DNA from 2 places in the Bacillus nitratireducens genome. Region 1 is predicted to be linked to the other one. Evidence: riboswitches for the same ligand, from Rfam matches in the RefSeq annotation. Region 1 holds a riboswitch; the other holds the start of a gene.
The links. A riboswitch is a leader RNA that binds a small molecule or an ion and turns the genes downstream of it on or off. The one in region 1 is predicted to bind thiamine pyrophosphate.
Positions count from the first base shown of each region.

Region 2: another riboswitch for thiamine pyrophosphate. It lies ahead of thiC (phosphomethylpyrimidine synthase ThiC); the one in region 1 lies ahead of tenA (thiaminase II).

Region 1 is NZ_JAUMJO010000004.1:367,822-381,727, reverse strand. It holds gene Q3V31_RS17555 (cytochrome P450 family protein) at 1-562, opposite strand, end outside; gene Q3V31_RS17550 (hypothetical protein) at 723-1,127, opposite strand; gene Q3V31_RS17545 (DUF1835 domain-containing protein) at 1,276-2,280, opposite strand; gene Q3V31_RS17540 (hypothetical protein) at 2,565-2,777, shown strand; gene Q3V31_RS17535 (MarR family winged helix-turn-helix transcriptional regulator) at 3,015-3,470, shown strand; gene Q3V31_RS17530 (hypothetical protein) at 3,633-3,824, shown strand; gene Q3V31_RS17525 (DUF3959 family protein) at 4,360-5,127, opposite strand; gene Q3V31_RS17520 (RNaseH domain-containing protein) at 5,346-7,727, opposite strand; gene tenA (thiaminase II) at 8,055-8,744, opposite strand; TPP riboswitch at 8,867-8,971, opposite strand; gene Q3V31_RS17510 (D-alanine--D-alanine ligase) at 9,045-9,959, opposite strand; gene pdxR (MocR-like pyridoxine biosynthesis transcription factor PdxR) at 9,964-11,412, opposite strand; gene Q3V31_RS17500 (homoserine dehydrogenase) at 11,509-12,534, opposite strand; gene Q3V31_RS17495 (esterase/lipase family protein) at 12,621-13,862, opposite strand.
Region 2 is NZ_JAUMJO010000005.1:321,626-328,260, reverse strand. It holds gene Q3V31_RS20445 (arsenic transporter) at 1-959, shown strand, start outside; gene thiC (phosphomethylpyrimidine synthase ThiC) at 1,061-2,821, opposite strand; TPP riboswitch at 2,934-3,049, opposite strand; gene lldP (L-lactate permease) at 3,245-4,906, opposite strand; gene Q3V31_RS20430 (magnetosome magnetite crystal formation protein family) at 5,193-5,510, shown strand; gene Q3V31_RS20425 (metal-binding protein) at 5,586-6,077, opposite strand; gene Q3V31_RS20420 (YkvA family protein) at 6,128-6,493, opposite strand.

The DNA.
Region 1 (13,906 bases):
GTGTTTCTGGCGATGCAATGACAGCATGCGACCAAATTCTAAATTTCGCTTGATCCTCTTTTGGAATTCCAAGCATCTCACTTATTACAATAATCGGTAGTGGGAATGAATAATCATCCACAAGATTTAATGTACCTTTTCGCTCTATCTCACTTATTAAATCATCCGCTACTCTCTGAATTCTTCCGTCTAATTGTGAAATCATCTTTGGTGTAAAAGCTTTTTGAACTAAAGATCGTAAACGACTGTGGTTAGGTGGGTCCGAATTTAACATGTGCGTTGTTAAATGATCACTATTGTCAACGGAAAGATACATGTTCTTTGTATCTTGAGGAAACACATTTGCCTGATCTTTTTTTAAGCGATTATCTTTTAAAAGTGGCAGAGCATCTTCATATCTTGTAATGAGCCATTCTTTACCAATTTCAACTTCATTTACAAATAATATAGGCTGCATTTTTCGCGATTCTTTATAAATTTCATATGCATCTTCTTTAAATTGAGCAGAAGCTAAATTAATGCCGTCCTCTATTCTTAGCCCCACTTTGTTTTTCATTGACATTGTATTCCCTCACTCTCATTTGATTTTGAAAACCAACCCAACATTTGCATTATACTCCAATAAAAACATGAAAATTGTAAATTTTTAATTAAAATCTTACTTCGTGTATTGAAAAATAAAAAAGTGAGAGAGTAAAATCATTCTACTCTCTCACTTTTCTTTATGCAAAGCACATAAAATTACTAATTTGTTGATATCGATAACTTACTTTACGACGGCGACCACCTTGCCAAGTGTAACCTGATACCCCATTTCTTCTTACTTCCGTCGGAAAGAACCATAAGTCTCTTCCGAATGGACCAGGACGATGCAAACGTAAATATCCCCATCTTCCTAGGCAGTTACACATCCATGATTTCATATTACCTGCTTGTGCAGGAGAAGCAAATGTAGACGGTAGCGACGGAGCTTGTGACGGTGGTGGTGACGTTGGAGCATCTTCTGCATCATCTGGTCGGTAATCTTCTAGTTCAACTTCTCTAACTTCGATATCAGGTTCATATCCGTATTGTTGTGGATTATAATACACCGTTTGATCATATGGATAATTTTGTTGGTTATACATATTAATAAATCACCTTCTTTTCATTCATTACCTTTAACATTCATATGTGATATGACACCTATCTGAAGCTTATGTATAGCCCAAATTCAACTAAAAAAAAGCTTGTAGTTTTAAAACTACAAGCTTTTTCATAAACGGAATGTATTTATTATTTTCTCAACTTCACACTATAAAAACGCATTTCTTCTAGTGAACCTTCAAATTCAAATACATCTTGATTAATTAATGCTTTCAAGCGGTATTCTAAAAAAGTATCCCCTACAAGTTGTTCGACATGACCAAGCACTTCCCCAATTACTCTCGGAGCTTTAAGGAAGTCTTTATCAGCACCTATTCTTTTTGCGCATTCAATCATAAATGGATCAAAATAGTCTTCTTCCACTGAATGTACTTCATTGTCTTTCCAAATTCTTAATAACTCTGTGCTATTCGATAAACTATCCCACTCATGTTTAAACTTTTCTCTAGTCTCTTTAGTTAAATACGATAACTCTGCAGAATTTTTTAAGAAAGTAGCTAAACTTTCGGGCGGCAATTCACCAGTTCCACGTATATCATATTCTTGTTTTAATATTTCTCTACTCGCTTCAGAGGTATTAATTATACGAATATTTTTCTTATCTTTTAATTGAGCCATTACAAAACAAAGGCCTACATGTTCATGTGCGTTATTCGCCTTCCAGATGGTAATTGGTGTTTCATTTGGAATAGAATGTAGCTCTTCTAAAGTTTCTATAAAATTCAGTAGATATTCCTCTTCAAAATAACCATCATAAGTAGTTAGATTGTTTAATAACCATTGCTGTCTTGCAAGTTGTCCCTCATTCATATGTAACTTGTTTATCGGTCCAATTGAAAAGAATTCCGAGAATGATACAACACTCTCTTCAAATAGTTCTTCTTGACTTAACATATGTTTTAAACATCCGCCTGTTGATTCATCGAAAGTGATATGAATATGTGTACTTTCTTTTACATTCTTTTTATAAGATGTATTACTCGTTAGTTGCTTAGGTATACTTATCAAGTGTTTAATCTTATCTTCACTATAGTTTTCTTCTAATAAATCTAATTGTATAAGAATGCTTTGCAGTAAATGTTTTGCTTCATCTTCGTACATGTCCTCTACAGCATTTTTGATTTTATCTATCATGTAAATCCCTCTATTCATTACTAAAATAACGTAGATTATAGTGTATCATTTTAGTAATGGTGTTTTAAAGGTTTTTATAGATAAATCTAATTATAACTTCATATTAGTACAGTGATATATTAGCGTTAATTTATGATTATTTCGTCTAGATGTTAACATTTCAGTACACTTTTTCTATTACACACCACTTTCACAGTATTTTTTATTTATTTTTAAAAGGCTTTGTAAATCTATTTATTTGAATGTATATTTATATAGAAGGTAAAATCAAAGGAGCAAGATCTATGGAGAAAGTACATACTTATTACAAATATTATTTAAAAAATTGGAGATTTATATTCATTTGCATATTACCTGCTGTTTCTTTATTATACACTTTCGATTTTATCTTTGAACTACTGTTCCACCAAGATTTCTACTTGTCTAATTTAATATCTGCCATAATATTATTTTTATTATTTATTAATATTAAAGATAAGTTTCAAGTCAAAGATTAAAGGAATTTATGATAACTTCTGTTTTAACTTTGAATACTTTATTTTTGAAAGTGCTTTGCTTTATCAAAAGGTGATGCGATGTTCATCACCTTTTTTTATTTCTACAAAATGAATTTTTTATTAGGTTTTTTATCAATAGCGTTTATTGACTTTCCCTACAATTTGATTCAAAATAAAATAGTTCAACAATGAACAATATCGAGTTGGATTATTTTAAAATGAAAGGAAGTTATTACTTTGAGTCTACATAAACAAGGTATCAAACAAGCCAGTGAAATTGTTCATTCATTTGTAAAAATAAACAAAGAAATTATAAAATTTACTCATCAAAACGCTTCTACGTTAGGATTAACAGTTCAACAAATGGGCATCTTAAATTCAATTTATGCAACTCCTAATACTACTCTTAAAGATATCTCAGAACGCCTTTCAGTTCCTAAAAGCACAATGAGTGTAAATGTAGATGAGTTAGTTAATTTAGGATTAATTGAGCGAAAACAATCACATGAAGATCGTAGAGAAATACAATTAAAAGTAACAACACAAGGACAAGAAATATCTAAGAAATCCATTGAAAACTCGACTTCTTATAAAGCAATGGGACTAGCACTAGAACAACTATCTGAAGAAGATATCCAAACCTTATTACGTATCCATAATGACTTACTAAATTCTCTACAACATTTTAAATAATTCGTCTCAATCATTTTTCAAAACCAATCTAATTTTTTGTTTTTCATTTATGAAACAGCTAGCTTTTGCTAGCTGTTCTTTTTATGGTTCTCTTGAGATTAAATGACTAGAACAAGCATACCTTGTCATATGTTTTAAAAAAAGATAAGGGACGTGACAACATTGGATAACAATAACAATCAATTCGTTTTTCATACAATAAAAAGTTCGGCAATTAAAAAATTTGTAATTATCGACTTAATTACTGGAACAGGAATTTATTGGACCGTAAATTTCATCTCTTCAAGTGCATTACTTGCAATTATTAGTTGTGTTTTGGGAACAAAAAAAATAAAGAAAATGCAACAGTCTTAAAACTCCAAACAAAAATCTATCTGAACAAAATGAAATTCCTATAACAAATCGTTATGTTTCTGCTTGCAATCTTTACAGTAGTTTTTGAATTGGTGTCTTTCCTTTTTAAATGTGCCCTTATATTTCTTTAGAAACTCATCATCCGACATAACTTTCACGTCAACGGTTTCAAGCATTTTCTTCATCCTATTTAATTTCTCTCATTCCGTTTCCCTTCACTTGTCCACTTCTTCTTTATCTTCCCAAATCGGTATTTTTTTCTTGTCCACCTCTTTTTTCGGTTATATATCAAGGTATCTATCCAACTGGTGTAACTCTTCACCAGTTGGGCACGCTTTATTCATTAGCTGAATGACTGTAATAACAACGTCTATCTTTTTACTCGATGATATATGTAACTACTAGTAGTTTATATATTTCACTGGATAATTGCTTATAAACATGTGAGAGATAAAAAAGCACACAGAGGAATATATAAAACCCCTTAATGATTTATCAATTCTACGATAAATCATTAAGGGGTTAACTAATTTTACTATGCATTATGCCTATTTCTTCGACGTTCCATCCTTGTTTGTCCTTGGATAGCTTCTACTTTATATTGCGGTTCTTGCTCTATCATTTGATTTGATTGAGCCGGTTCATCATAATTACGCTCATAAATTGTTTCTGGTGTTTTTCGTTTAGAAGATTTCCCACCAAACTTTAATAATTTTAACTTAAACTTTGGTAATCTAGGAATACGAATTTTAAATGTTGGCTTGTTGCGTTTCTTTTTCTGTTTAAATAAACTAGTATTTTCTTTATTAGCACCTTTCTCTTTACGGTGCAATAACATCGCAAGTAATCCACCTAATATAAGTCCTCCAACTAAAAGGAGAATATATAAGTAATGGCCTGTCATTAAACTCATCATACGCTCAAGTATAATTAATGACTGTACTTCTTTTATATCCCATAGTAAAGCGGCCCATAATGAGAATAAGCCCAAAGTAAGCCCGTATGTACGAAAACGCAATATACATGGAATTAACGCAATACAAGCGGCGATTTTCGCGTTCGCTATTATTGAATTTGTTGAAATATCCTGATTCCAAATAACTAACAGTAATGTAATAAATGGCGCATACGCTATCCAGCTACATATTCGTGAGTACATCTTTTTAGCAAAGTAACTTCCAAAACTAGTGAAAAATAATAATCCTCCAATAAATAAAGATTGTTCTAGAGGGACTTGCTTCATAACACCTGCAACCGGAAAGAGGCCGCTCAGTATCATTAATAGCACATCTAATTTCTTCACAATTCCCCATTCCTTTCAAATTCTTTTTTCAGTTTCGCAAAATATAAAGTTCATACTATTTGAAAAACCTTTGTGATATTTCTAAAAAACATCTTAATCCTGAAAGTAAATAAAGTAAATATGAAAACGAAAATATACATGACAAATCATATCTATATTTACAATAAAAAATGACAAATCCTGTTTTATTATTACTAACAGGATTTGTATACTATCATTTATATTAATATCAATCCATCTTCTTTTTCCATAATTATTACATCTTCATCTAATTCATCATCGAATTCTTTAAACTCCCTTGAATCAATATCGGTAGTATAATTTTTTATTAATTTAACCATATGCATTATGTACGTATTATGAATATTTTGTTCTGAGAGCAAGGTTGATTTACAGCACATGTAATGTATCATTTTGGCGAGTTCTTCCCTCTCTTCAAATTTTACACCAAACGGGATAATTTCGAGTATACACTGCTGTGCTATCGCATTACAATTTAATTCGTAAGCAGCCGTGCTATAGTAAATTCCCAGTTGATCTACAAATAAACTCGTTTCATCCATAACATATTTTTGATCTCTAACAATATAGTTCGGTACATCTGAGTTAGTATTAATTCTAATTATTTTTATATCCTCTTTAAAATTTGAGATTATTTCAGGTAAAACCTCTATATTAACGCTTTCATTCTGCAATTCTTTTATCCAATGTTTTCTCATATTTGCATCTACAACAAAATAAACTTCTTTGTTTTGTTTATGTGCATCTTGTAAAATTTCAACTAATGTTTCTGATATAAATTGTTTAAAGTGGGCCCCTATATCATTCCTTTTTGATGGTTGTGGTAAAAACACTTTATTATTACCTATATTTAATAAAGTATGATCAATTGTATCCCATTCTTCTTGACCATATAATTTATATACTATTTCTCTCCCATTTATTTTTGAAAAAATAGGTAAGAAATCAAATTTAGACATTTTTTCAACTGATAAATTTACAATTATACCTGGTAATTTTATCTTATTCCAACTACGCTTTAAGAACCCATTTTGCTCTAACAAACTAAGAATAGCGGTAATAATTTCTTTTTTAGATACACTTTGTCCAATAAATAAATTAATAAAAGCTGAAATACGTTGTGTTCGAACGAATCCTTCCCTAATAATTTGCTTTGGATTAATTTTTTCACGGCCATTAAAAGTTTTTAATGCAATTAATGCTAGTTTCATTTCATTTTGCTCTCCTGCTGTAGCATGTACCGCTTTTACAACATCGTCTACAAGTTTCTTTTTATTTTTATGGCTATATTGCATTCTATATGGATTTTGTAATACTTTTTCAATGTTATATCTTACTATTTTTAACAACACCGGATTGTCTGCATTTAATACATAGGAGGAATCTCCATTTTGAGCTAAAACTATTTTGCTATCTAATAACGCTTGTTCTATCTCTATTACTATATCATCTGACCATACTTCTAACGTAATTGAGTCTAATCCCTTTGGGGTAAGTAAAGGTAATAACTCATTCTCATTATTAGTTAATACATTTTCACATTCAGGAATTAATGTAAAATATGGGAAGGTTAGTTGGAATTCATTTAAAAGCTCCTTTTTTTCTCTTACTTTTATACCAAGCTTTATTTTTGTTCCTTGAACTTTATATATGTTTTCGTTATATGGAAGAAGCACTCTTTTATTTGTTCCTCTAATATACTCTTTCGGACATTGGAGAATGTGTTCTAATTTAACTTCTCCCCCTATCCTATACTCATCTTTTAAATTTCTGAAACGCTTAATCCACTTTATTCCTTTTTCAGCTTGTTGCACTTTTAACTTTACAAATCTTTTCTTTTTCTTATTTGATTCAAATTCAGGAGTTGAAATCAGTATTTGGCTTCGCTTTCGTCCTAAAAGTATAGAAATATCTTTATGGTTATATTGCTGATAAAACCGTCTAATCCCTACTGATACTTTTAATAGTGGAATATTCTCACCTCCACGAGTTATGTATTCAAACCGATATACATAAGCGAAATAATCCTGTGTTTCGTCATCTTTAATTGGCTCAGACATCGCCTCAGAAACATGTTGGGATCGCAGTGGTGAAAAATATACTTCTTCATCATTCTTATTTTTCATAAGTAAAGGCTGTTCGCAAAAGATATGTGTAATTAGAGCTGGTACCCATTTAGAAAACGTTTTTTTATCATGTAATACTGGTAAATTACTAATTAAATCATACTGCCATTCTAAATGTGGTGGATCTATTAATTTATTCGGTTTCCAATCATGAATAACCTCATACCAACTTTGGAAAATATAGTCTAACTGCTCTTGGCTCATTGGTTCTTTTGCTACAATCCAAGGTGTATCTTCCTTTAGTATATATGGATTATGCTGAATGAATAATATATCAGAAAACATATCATACAATCTTTCATTTACAAGTTTTAACTTACTCGTTAATAAAAATGTTCTATAATGTATCTCTACAATCTCAAGCCATTCAATAGGAAAGTAAATATACGATACTTTCTCATTATAGAGGGGGTCTACTATATTTTTAAATGTTAATAACTGTAATTTTTCCATATTAGTAATACTTCCTCTCTTAATTAATATTGATCATGAATAATACTAGTAAATTCACCAATATTTTTAAGCATAAACAATTCAAATTTAAACGAAGCATATTTCGGGGAATAATTAAATTAAATTATTATAATAATAAATTACAAAAAACTAAATTAATAAAAAGTTACCATTAACATATAACTACCCCCTTATGTCACTTCTTATATTATAAAATCATTATAAAAGATTATTCGGTTTTATATCTATAATTTACAAAAAATTTACATAAATTAAATATAAGAAAAGGTATCGCCTCTTTATATAGCGATACCCTTTCTATACTCTTTATTTAATAAGACCTTTAACTCTTTCATTCACCGGCCATTTTTCTAGTGTATATGCCATTTCCCAAAATGAATATTCATATTGACTACTAAAAATAAAATGTTGTCTCATACGATTACGGTCTGCCTCTGTTACTTTTTCAGCGATCGTATCTAATCGTGTGATTTGCTCTTCTACTAGCGTACGGAACCAATCCGATCCATATGCAGAAATCCATTCTTGATAAATCGGCTCTTCTGGTTGACATTCTTTTAATCGTTCACCGATTTCATAATATAACCAATAACAAGGTAAAATAGCTGCAATAATATCTCCTAAATGCCCTTCATAAGCTGCACGATACATATGAGATGTATATGCATATGCAGTTGGCGCAGGAATAAAATTATCTTTTTCTTCTTTCGTAATCCCTAATTTCTTCGCGAAATTCTCATGCAATGATAACTCAGCTTCATATGTATTTTGTGCATGATGCGCCATGCGTGCTGTCGTTTCTAATTCAAGAGCCTTTGCAGCACCTAACGTTTGTACTCTAGCAAAATGACTTAAATAATATGAATCTTGAAGCACATAATAACGGAAACTAGCTAAATCTAGCGTTCCTTCTCCTAGTTTTTTTACAAATGGATGATTAAAACTTGCTTCCCAAATTGAATCTACTTCTTTACGTAATGATTGTGAAAAAGTCATTTAAATCCCTCCAATAATTTATAAAATATAAGTATTTATCCCATTTATTAAAGCTGTAAAATAAAAAAACTTTCTTTACAGGCGTAAAGAAAGTGAAATTGACAGTATTTATTCAATAAATAGCAACGTCTTTCCCACTTCCCTACGCTGGCATTAACCAGATCAGGTACTAAGAGTCTCAAAATTAAATTTGATCTCAGCCTATAAAGGCCCCCCTAGTGGATAAATATTTAGTTGTCGTATTGTAATTATCATAGCATACTTCGTAGAACTATCAAAAGTTTTAATTCTACAAATATCTTAAAAACCTTCTTCTTTCCTTACTTTTAATGAAGTTTCAATTATCATATCTAATAGTTTACTATAATTAATTCCAGCCGCATCTGCACTTTTTGGTAGTAAACTTGATTGTGTCATCCCTGGTAATGTATTAACCTCCATTACATATGGAATTCCATCCTTCACCATCATATCAACCCTTGCATAAACACTACATTTTAATGCTTTATAACAAGCTATTGACGCTTTGTTTACACGTTCTTTAATTTCAGCTGGAAGTTCAAGAACTTCTTCAATTGTACTAACATCATCGTATTTTGCATTGTAGTCAAAAAACTCAGCTGCATGTTGAATTGAAATGATAGGTAACTGTTTACCATCAAAAATTGAACATGTAATCTCGTCACCTTTTATATACTTCTCAATTACTACCTCAGAATCCCATTCAAATACTGTTTCCAGCATTGAGATTAATTCATTTTTATCATTGACGATCTTAACTCCCACACTTGAGCCACCAGAGTTAGGTTTTACCACTAACGGAAATCCTATCTTATCTAACTCTTCAAGCTTTAGATCTTCCATTTTTGTGAGTTCAATCCAATCTGGTGTTTCTACTCCTTCATAACGCAAAATCTTTTTCGAAATATTTTTGTCCATACATATACCGCTTGATAACATATTGCTACCGCTATAAGGAATACCTAAACTCTCTAGCGTTCCTTGAACTGTACCATCTTCTCCGTACTTTCCGTGTAATGCTAGCAATGCAAAATCAATGTCTTTCGCTTTTTCAATTAAATCCATTTTTTCATTTAACGTAATTGGAACTATTTCATACTTACTCTTATCTAAATGTGTAATCATTTCATTCCCAGTCATAATTGATACTTGTTTTTCAGAGGAGACTCCTCCCATAATAACGCCAATTCTCATTTTCTCAACTCCAAGTTTCATTTTTTAATATTTCACCAATTATTTGAATCCCGCTAACAATTTCCTTTTCTTTCAAACGTGAAAATCCTAATCGGAATGTGTTCGTTCCTCCTCCATCAGAGTAAAAAACATCTCCAGGAGAAAACGTAACTCCTTTCTCATAACACTTTTGTAAAAGTACGCGGGCTTGAATTTTTTCTTCCAACTCTATAAACAAATGAAGTCCACCATCTCCAGTCATTCTTTTAAACGGAATGTACTGATTACACGCCTCAACAGCTAACTCATATTTTTTCTTATAAACTGATCTTGCTTTTTTTAAATACTTTTCAAAATATCCTTCATGTAAATATTGAAACAGAACAGCTTGATCTAACGTTGATGTGTGAATGGTTCTTGCTCTTTTTACACTTTCTAAATAATGAATGAGCTCTTTATCTGCAATGATCCAACCTACACGTAAACCAGGGAAAAGTACCTTTGAAAAGCTACTAATATAAATCACATTATTACCAGCCCCAGCAAAAGTTAATAATGGCGCTAAATGTGAACCCGAATAACGTAATTCCTCATTAAATCCATCCTCTATAATAGGAATCTTATATTTTGAAAATAATCTCATCAATTCCGTTCTTTTCTCCGAACTCGTAACAATACCCGTTGGATTATGATAAGAAGGGATTAAATATGCGAAATCAAAATCCTTTTCACGCAAACTTTTTTCTACTTCATTCGTATCAATACCATCATCATTCATATTAATTCCATGAACTTCAAGTCCATGTAAGCGAAATAGCTTCAATGCAGCATGATGAGTTGGATTTTCACAAATAACACGCCCTGATTTTTTCGATAACGAAGATAATACAATATCTAATCCTTCTGTAAATCCATTTGTAATTAAAATATCTTTGTTCGAAATATCTACGCCTTTCATTTCCATGTAATGAAGTAAATAATTCATTAACGGTCTATAACCTTTTGCATATCCGTAGTTCAGTACGATATCCCCTTCAATGGACATGCGAGTAAGAAAAGCTCTTTTGAAATTTTCAACATCAAATAGCTTTTCATCCGGTGCTATACTATTAAAAGCAATCATTCCTTTTTCCCAGCGAACACCATGTTTCATTAAATCTAATTCATCCGCTAATGCGGTAACTGTATTGAGTTTATTTTTCCAATCTATTTCAACAGACGAAGTGTTAGAAATATCAACCTTCGCAACAAAATTTCCTTTTCCTTTAACTGCATAAATGAGTCCTTCTTGCTCTAAATCCGCATAAGCAGCGAGTACTGTATTTCTGCTCACAGATAGTAATTCACTCAGTTCCCTTGTTGATGGGATTTTTTGGTTCCCTAGCAAATGTCCCTTCATAATCATCTTTTTTAAATAATCTTTCAGTTGAATATAAACAGGACGATCTTTCACAACTTTAAAATCTTTAAACAAATCCTTACCCCCTGCAATCATTTTTGCATATTTATTTCATTTTCAAAAGGTCCACTACATATGTGTTTTTTATTAATAGCGGTACGGTTATAAAACCTATAAATCCTTTCGATATAAATTGATTACATCTTTCAAAGCTGATGCGGCTGCCCCTCTTGGCTTAGAAGCTCCACCAATTGTAGTAACTTGCCCCATTGTATCTGTAAAGAACGTGATTCCTTTTTCTGTCCCATTTACTTTTGCTAGCGGATGATCTTTATCTATTTCGCACGGTTCAACATTTAGATTTACATTGCCTTCCTCATCTTTATGCGCCGATGCTATTAATTTAATAATTTTATGTTGTTCCTTAGCATTTCGAATTTGTTGTTTTGTAACGTGCTCGATTCCTTTTATATGTATATCTGTAAGTGTATACTCTACTCCCATTAAACTGTTTGTTAAAAGTAACAATTTACATGCACTATCTGAACCACTTACATCTAACGCTGGGTTCGTCTCAGCAATTCCTTTATGTTGTGCTTCTTTCAGTGCTTCTTCAAACGTAATATCTTCCCCATACATTTTCGAAAGAATATAATTTGTTGTTCCGTTTAATATTCCCTCTATTTTTTCAATATTGCAACCAGCTAAACTAAATTGCCCAATATCTAGTGTCGGTAATGCCGCAGCAGTTGCACCACTATATCGAATTCGTACATTTGCGATTTTTGCTGCTTCATTTATTTCTCTCCAGTTTGTAACAAGTGCACCTTTTGAAATTGCTACTATATCCATATGTTTCTCAATCGCTTGTTTTATATATTTCTTTCCCGGATTTCCATCTTTAAGATTTGTAACTGTTGATTCTACTAATACATTACCACTTATGCTATTTGTTGCACGTTCTTTCGGGTGATGTTCTATATACTTTTCAATTGCTGCAGTACCGCCACCATACGTTAATAAATGATGAATAGATAAGCCTTCTTCATTATGTATTGCAATATTTCTACCTAATACGCCACTTACCACTAAATCTATTCCATATGTTTCATTTATATATAAATATTTTTCATTTAATAATTTTATAAACTCTCTTCCTACTGTCCCGTATCCTGATAATACAATTTGAATTTTCATAATATCCCCCCATATTTTTATACCAAATCCCTCTTTCAATATAATATAAAGCGCCCTCGAATTCCATCGAGAGCGCTTTATATTACCTATTTCGGTAGACGTGATAATTTTCCAGCAATTGTTCTATAAAACTCTTGAATGTTAGAAAAACCTAACGTGTCTGAAACACTAAGCCCTACCATATCAAGATGATCCCAATTTGCTTTCGTTTCGATATGATTCCATTTTCCAACCTGTAATAACTCATTATTATTTACAGTAGCATTAGAAGATGGTGCAATCATAGAATTTGTATTTACTACACCATCGTTTTGCCACCAAGAAGTATCTATTAATGGCCGGTTTTCTTCATATCTTGCATAAGAGCCTAAGAAGAATGCATTCCCCATTAGCACTTTATTCATCGTTATATGCGGTAGATGCAAACCTGTTATAGGTGCTGCTTGCGATGCATGTCCACTATAGGATAAGTAATATACATCCGATTGCGTCTTTACCCAATTATTTAACTCCTTTGCTCCATCAGTACTTAAATCCCATTGACTTATATCTTTTGTATTTTCCCAAATTGAACTATTTAAAATACGATCAGTATATTGGAAAAAGGACTCTCCAGTATTCTTTTTTATACCCCATTGATCCAATTTAAAATCATATAATGATAAATTATTGTTTCCACCTAAACTTGCAGCTGTAATGAGTAAATCTTTAACGAACGGCAACAGAAGACTTCCGTCCGCGAGTGTTGTACCGTTGTGAGGAGTTGCTAAAGTTGTAACACTATGAACATACGATTTACCACCTTCAAATAGTGGTGATATCTTTGTGTTCGGATGATTTTTCACATAATCTTTTTCTCCATAACTTCCTTCTTTTAATAACTGCACTAATGTTCTTGTCGTTTGTCCACCCATGCTATGCCCAACTAAATGAACTTTATTTGTTTCACTCCAATTCGGTGCAAATCCACTATAAATTCTACCAAAACGATTATGTCCATGTTTCTCAGCATGCGCCGCGCCGTAGTCTACTGTTCCACCGTTTATTTGTGCATATAATTCACATGCACGGTCCCAGTTACTAGAAACTGGCCCAACAGCTGCAGTATGTACTGTATAACCATTTCTTTTTAAATCTTCTTGTATATCATTAACACCACCCCAATATTTTACCCCTAGCATTTCCTCTCTACCCCATCCAGCAAATCCATTCACTAAAATGATAGGATAATTATTTTGTTGTCCCTCTTCAGCGTATGTTGTTTTTGCTGCGAATGAACAAACAGTCACAAATGCGAAAAAACATACTCTTAAAAATAACTTCCCCATACTTTCTCCCCCTAATAAAACGTTTACATTTTCCTATTAAAAAA
Region 2 (6,635 bases), on a different contig from region 1:
AATTAAAACCTCATCAACAAATCCCTTATTTATTAAGCGGCGCTTTAATCGCCACTGCATCTAGTGCACCAATTGGTGTAAGTAATATCGTAAACTTAATCGCATTAAATATTGTTAATATGACTCTTTATATGCATACAGCTATGATGTTTGTACCTGCAACATTAGGTTTATTATTTATGTCATGGCTCATGTATACAGTTTTAAAGAAAAAACTCCCGGAAAGATTACCTGTTTCTTCATATGATATCGAAGAAATTTTCTTCACGAAAAACTTCCATCCGTTAAAAGGAAAAAATTCTGTTGATACGAAACAAAAACGTACAAAATTCATGTTAAAAGTATTAGGCTTCGTCTTCCTTATGCGCTGTCTTCTATTCGTTGCATCCTTCTTATCGATTCCAATCGAAATTGTTGCTGTACTCGGTTCACTCGTTCTTCTCATCTGGAGATGGTACTACTTACGAACAAACCCAGTCGATATTTTGAAAAAGACACCGTGGCACATTTTAATTTTCGCTTTCTCTATGTATGTAATTATTTACGGGCTTCATAACGCAGGGTTAACAGCGGCACTTGTAAGTTGGCTTGAGCCAATTGTAAGTCAGCATCTACTCTATGCTAGCTTTGCAATGGGCGGACTCGTTTCCCTCCTCTCTAACGTCTTCAATAATCACCCTGCACTTATGATTGGTACCATTACGTTAACAGAAATGGGCCTAGATCCAGTCACATTAAAAACTATCTATCTCGCAAATATCATTGGTAGTGACATCGGTTCACTATTATTACCAATCGGTACGCTAGCTTCCCTCATTTGGATGTATATCCTAAGACAAAATAAAATTAAAGTGAAGTGGAAAGATTATTTAAGCGTATCTCTCATCGTTATTCCTCTCACTACGGTCGTCACATTATTCCTCTTGTACTATTGGGTACACCTATTCTTCACCTTATAGACAACAGAAGCCCGCTTTGCTACCGTCTTAGCAAAGCGGGCTTCTTCTATATTTAAGTTAGGTACTACAGTGTGATCAATCAAGTAAAGAGGTGTAACGTGTTATTGGTATAAATGACTACCAGTTTCTTTAAATTCTACCGCTTTCTCTTTCATTCCTTTTTCAATTGCTTCTGTCGTTTCTAAATCATTTTCTTTCGCATATTCACGAATATCATGCGAAATTCTCATACTACAAAACTTCGGTCCACACATTGAACAGAAATGAGCTGTTTTCGCTCCTTCTGCCGGCAATGTTTCATCATGATACTCCATTGCGCGTTCAGGATCTAAAGATAAATTAAATTGATCGCGCCAGCGGAATTCGAAACGCGCTTTTGAAAGTGCATCATCACGCTGATGAGCCGTTTTATGCCCTTTCGCAAGATCGGCTGCATGCGCAGCGATTTTGTACGTAATAACTCCCTCGCGAACATCATCTTTATTCGGTAAACCTAAATGTTCTTTCGGCGTTACATAACAAAGCATCGCCGTTCCAAACCAGCCAATCATGGCAGCTCCAATCGCTGAGGTAATATGGTCATAACCTGGTGCAATATCTGTCGTTAACGGTCCAAGTGTATAGAACGGCGCGCCCTGACAAATATCAAGTTCTTTCTCCATATTCTCTTTAATTAAATGCATCGGTACATGCCCAGGTCCTTCAATCATAACTTGCACATCATGTTTCCAAGCAATTTTCGTCAATTCACCAAGTGTTTCAAGCTCAGAGAATTGCGCTTCGTCATTTGCATCTGCAATCGAACCTGGACGTAATCCATCTCCAAGAGAGAACGAAACATCGTACTGCTTCATAATTTCACAAATCTCTTCAAAATGAGTATATAAGAAGTTTTCTTTATGATGGAATAAACACCACTGCGCCATAATCGAACCACCACGCGAAACAATACCTGTCGTACGCTTTGCAGTAATTGGAATGTAGCGAAGTAATACACCAGCGTGAATCGTAAAGTAATCAACGCCTTGCTCCGCTTGCTCAATTAACGTATCACGATACACTTCCCACGTTAAATCCTCTGCAATTCCGTTTACTTTTTCAAGCGCTTGATAAATAGGCACAGTGCCAACTGGTACAGGAGCATTACGAATAATCCACTCACGTGTTGTATGAATGTTTTTACCTGTAGATAAATCCATAATCGTATCTGCACCCCAGCGAGTCGCCCACGTCATCTTCTCTACTTCTTCTGCAATAGAAGAAGATACGGCAGAGTTTCCGATATTCGCATTTACCTTCACATGGAAATTACGTCCGATAATCATCGGTTCTGCTTCCGGATGGTTAATATTCGCTGGTAAAATCGCACGACCTTCCGCGATTTCCTTACGAACAAATTCAGGCTCTACCCCTTCACGAATCGCAACATATTCCATCTCAGACGTAATAACGCCATTACGTGCATAATGCATTTGCGTAACGTTTGCACCTTGCTTTGCTCTAAGCGGCTGGCGATCCATTTGCGGGAAAACAGGTGTATGTTTCGAAGCCACTTTCACACCGTCATCCTCTGGTTTCACTTCACGTCCTTCGTATCCTTCTACATCTCTGCGCTCAACAATCCAAGAATGACGCGGCGTTGGAATCCCCTTTTCCAGCTCCACTTTATACGCAGGATCCGTATAAGGACCGCTCGTATCATACACACGGATTGGTGGATTTGGGACACCGTTCGTTTCGCTTTGTGCAATCTCGCGCATCGGTACTTTCATACCTTCACGTGGTCCATCCACATATACTTTCTTACTTCCTGGTAAACTCGATTTCAATTCAATTTGCTCAGCTGAAACAGATTGTTTCATAACTTTTGTTGCCCCCCTGTACGTGACAAGGACGAGATATGGCCAGCGTATGCCAAAATAAAAAGAGCCAGGTCCATAAAAAAACAAGGACCTGGCTCATAAAGACATAATTATGTAAAGCCGTTAACTTCCCTACGCTGGTACGAGCCAGATCAGGTCCAAAGGGTTAAGAAGTTCACGCGCTTCTCTCTCAGCCTACGCATACGTTAGGCACCCCTAGTTTATCACTGATTTAATTTTCAATACTTTCCCATCATACACGATAATCTGAAAAATGCAAAGTTTATTTCTTTTGTTGTTTATCCCGCATTAACGGGCAGTAAGACCCCCACCTCAAAATTCAGCGAAAACAAAGAAGTTAGGTGGGGCTCAACTAATAATCAGTGGGGGATGAACAAAACCCCCACTGATTAAAGTTTCACTTTATGGAATCATCCACGTTAAATAATATGCTTGAACATACGTCATAATACCAACAATAATTACGAAGAACAAACTATGCTTCACTGTAAAGCGGAATAAATCTGATTCTTTTCCAGCAAGACCAACTGCCGCACAAGCGATCGCAATCGATTGCGGAGAAATCATTTTACCTGTTACACCGCCCGTTGTATTTGCTGCAACGAGAAGCACTTCAGATACACCGACTTGCTGCGCTGTAATTGCTTGTAAATTCGAGAACAGTGCATTCGCTGACGTATCTGATCCTGTTAAGAATACACCGATCCAGCCTAGGAATGGTGAGAAGAACGGGAATAGTCCACCAGTTCCTGCAAGTGCTAACGCTAATGTAGAAGATAAACCAGAATAATTTGCGATAAATGCGAATCCTAATACGAATCCGATAGATAGAATTGGCATTTTTAGTTCGTTTAACGTTTCTTTAAATGTTACTACTGCATCTTTTGCACTCATTTTCAAAATAAAGATAGAAATGATACAAGCAATTAAAATTGCTGTTCCCGTCGCTGATAAAATATCTAATTTTAAGATTGCTTCATAAGGCGTCGGTTTATTTACAATTGGCTCTGCTTTCATTACTAAATTGTGCAAGCCTGGAACTTCAAATTTAAATACGAGAATTTCTAAAGCGCCGCCCGGAGCGAATAACGCTTTAAAGAAACTCTGGCTCCAGATGACTACCATCACAGTCAAAATAATGAACGGAGACCATGCTTTTACTACTTTTCCTACCGTTAGTTTCGGCATAGATGTCGTTGTCGTCGCCGCGGCTACTTCACTATTCGCTTCTTTAGATTGATAAATTTCTTTCGGCTGCCAAACTTTTAAGAATAGAGATAAACTCACTAAACTTACAAGTGCTGACGTAATATCAGGAAGTTCTGGTCCTAAAAATGTCGCTGTAATAAACTGTGTAATTGCAAATGAACTACCCGCTACAAATAGAGCAGGCCATGTTTGTCTTACCCCTTTAAATCCATCCATTAAAAATACGATAAAGAACGGAACAAATAATGATAAGAACGGTAATTGATGTCCAGCCATTTGCCCGATTTTATGCGGATCAATACCAGTTACTTGTCCAGCTACTGTAATCGGAATCCCCATCGCTCCGAATGCTACTGGTGCAGTATTTGCGATTAGACAAAGACCAGCCGCATATAAAGGATTTAAGCCAAGACCTGCAAGAAGCGCTGCCGTAATCGCTACTGGTGCACCAAATCCTGCTGCTCCTTCTAAAAATGCTCCAAATGAAAAACCGATTAAAATAACAAGTAAACGATGGTCATTCGTAATTGATAATACAGATGCACGAATAACATCAAATTGACCTGTTTTCACAGAAATTTTATATAAAAATACTGACATAATAATAATCCATGCAATTGGCCATAATCCGTATAAGAAACCGTATCCCGTCGCTGCCATTGCCATTGTGAATGGCATTTTATATGCAAATAACGCCACCAAAATTGTAAGTACAACTGTAATAAATCCTGCCACATACCCCTTCATGCGGAAAACTGCTAAAGCTAAGAAAAAAAAGATAATCGGAATAAGTGCGACCGCTGCAGAAATCCAAATGTTCCCGAACGGATCATAAACTTGTGTCCATGTGTTCATTGTTCTCTCCCCCTCAATAATCCCCTTTTAAATAAACATAACCCCATCAATAGACTATCAGGTCATCATACCTTTAAACCTAAAATAAAAAAACGTTCGAGAAAACGTTTTCATTAATTTTATCACAACAATTTTCATTTAAAAAGATTTTTTTGAAAATTTTATTATTTAAAATAGAAATCTTACAAAAGAGTCACATTCTTGTAATGTTAATCGATAGGAAGCTCGCCAAATTTACTACATACTAAAGGTATAAACAACGGACATTACTTATGAGGTGATATATATGAACGGAAACAAAATATTAGCAGCTTTATCATACTTTAGCGTACTATTCGCGCCTATCTTATTCCCTATTATCGTGTGGATTGTAGGCGATTCTGAAACAAAACCACATGCAAAGCGTGCCCTATGGACACATATCATTCCAAGCACCGCTTCATTTATTGGATTAGTTATTTTAGGAATTATGGGCATCGGATCTGATCAGCCAGATGTAACACTTGGAATCGGAGCAATGATTGTTCTATGTATTTGCGGAATCGTTAGCTTATACTACTTCATTTGGAATATCGTAAAAGGTATTAAAGTACTGAAAGCTTAACTATAAAATGCGACAAGCATAACCTACCTATTAATAAGAAAAAACCGTCCCAAAATACCTTTTGGGACGGTTTCTTTATCTTCTGCGTTTCTTCTTTTTTCTCATCATTTTCTTGCGGCGTGTATTCACTTTATCCGCTATAATGTGGAGCGTACTCGCCACTACAATGCCCATTACAAAAGTTACAATTTCAACCTCATGTTTCTTCGCAATTTCTATTAAATTCCCATCGAGTGCGATTACATTTAATAGGAATAAAAACGGAGAAAATACGATTAACATGTATGCGATACGAATCACATCACCCAGTATAATTGTATGTGTAAAGAAGGAGCGATGCGGCATGACCTTCTTATATGGATACCAAAATATACGCAGGAATCCCCATTTATTATAGGCATTACTATACGTATCTAAATCCGGCGTTAAAAATGAAGTACCTATTAAAAAGCCAATTGCAAAAGTTAATAAAAAATCAAAGCTTGTTAATCCATACGAAAAGAGCATAAACAAAACAACCGGAAGGGATATTAAGTTTATTTTCGTATGCGTTCTTCCTGATGGCATAATGCACTTCCTCGCTTACGTTCGCCCTGCCACTCTATGACAGTTCTCACCTATTGATCTAATTTCTGATCGATAAATGATGTGTCTATATCCGAACCAAACCATTCTGCCAACTTCACTCGTGCCTTATCTTTCACATCTTCATTAACGTATAACGACGCTTGTAATAATGCAGCCGTTAACGCCCCTAAATCATCCGTATAACCAACTCCAGCAATGAAATCTGGAATGGCATCGATCGGTGCAATGAAATAAGCAAGTGCTCCAATTACAATAATTTTCACTCGTTTTGGAACATCAGGTCTTTGCAAAACGTAAAACAACAATAAACTCGCATAAATTACCGATTGCCCTGCCTGCTTCGCAACATGTTTTACTTTTTTCCAAAACGCTTCAACTGAAAATTTTTGTTTCATTCAAAAGCCTCCCTATTTTTCAAAAAAAATAAGCTACAATATGTTATCAGTAAAAGTTCATCAAAATTACACATAATCTACCAATGAAATTTAATTGTAACAAACAAAGCCAAAAAGAACAAGTGTTCGTTATTTTTTCTAT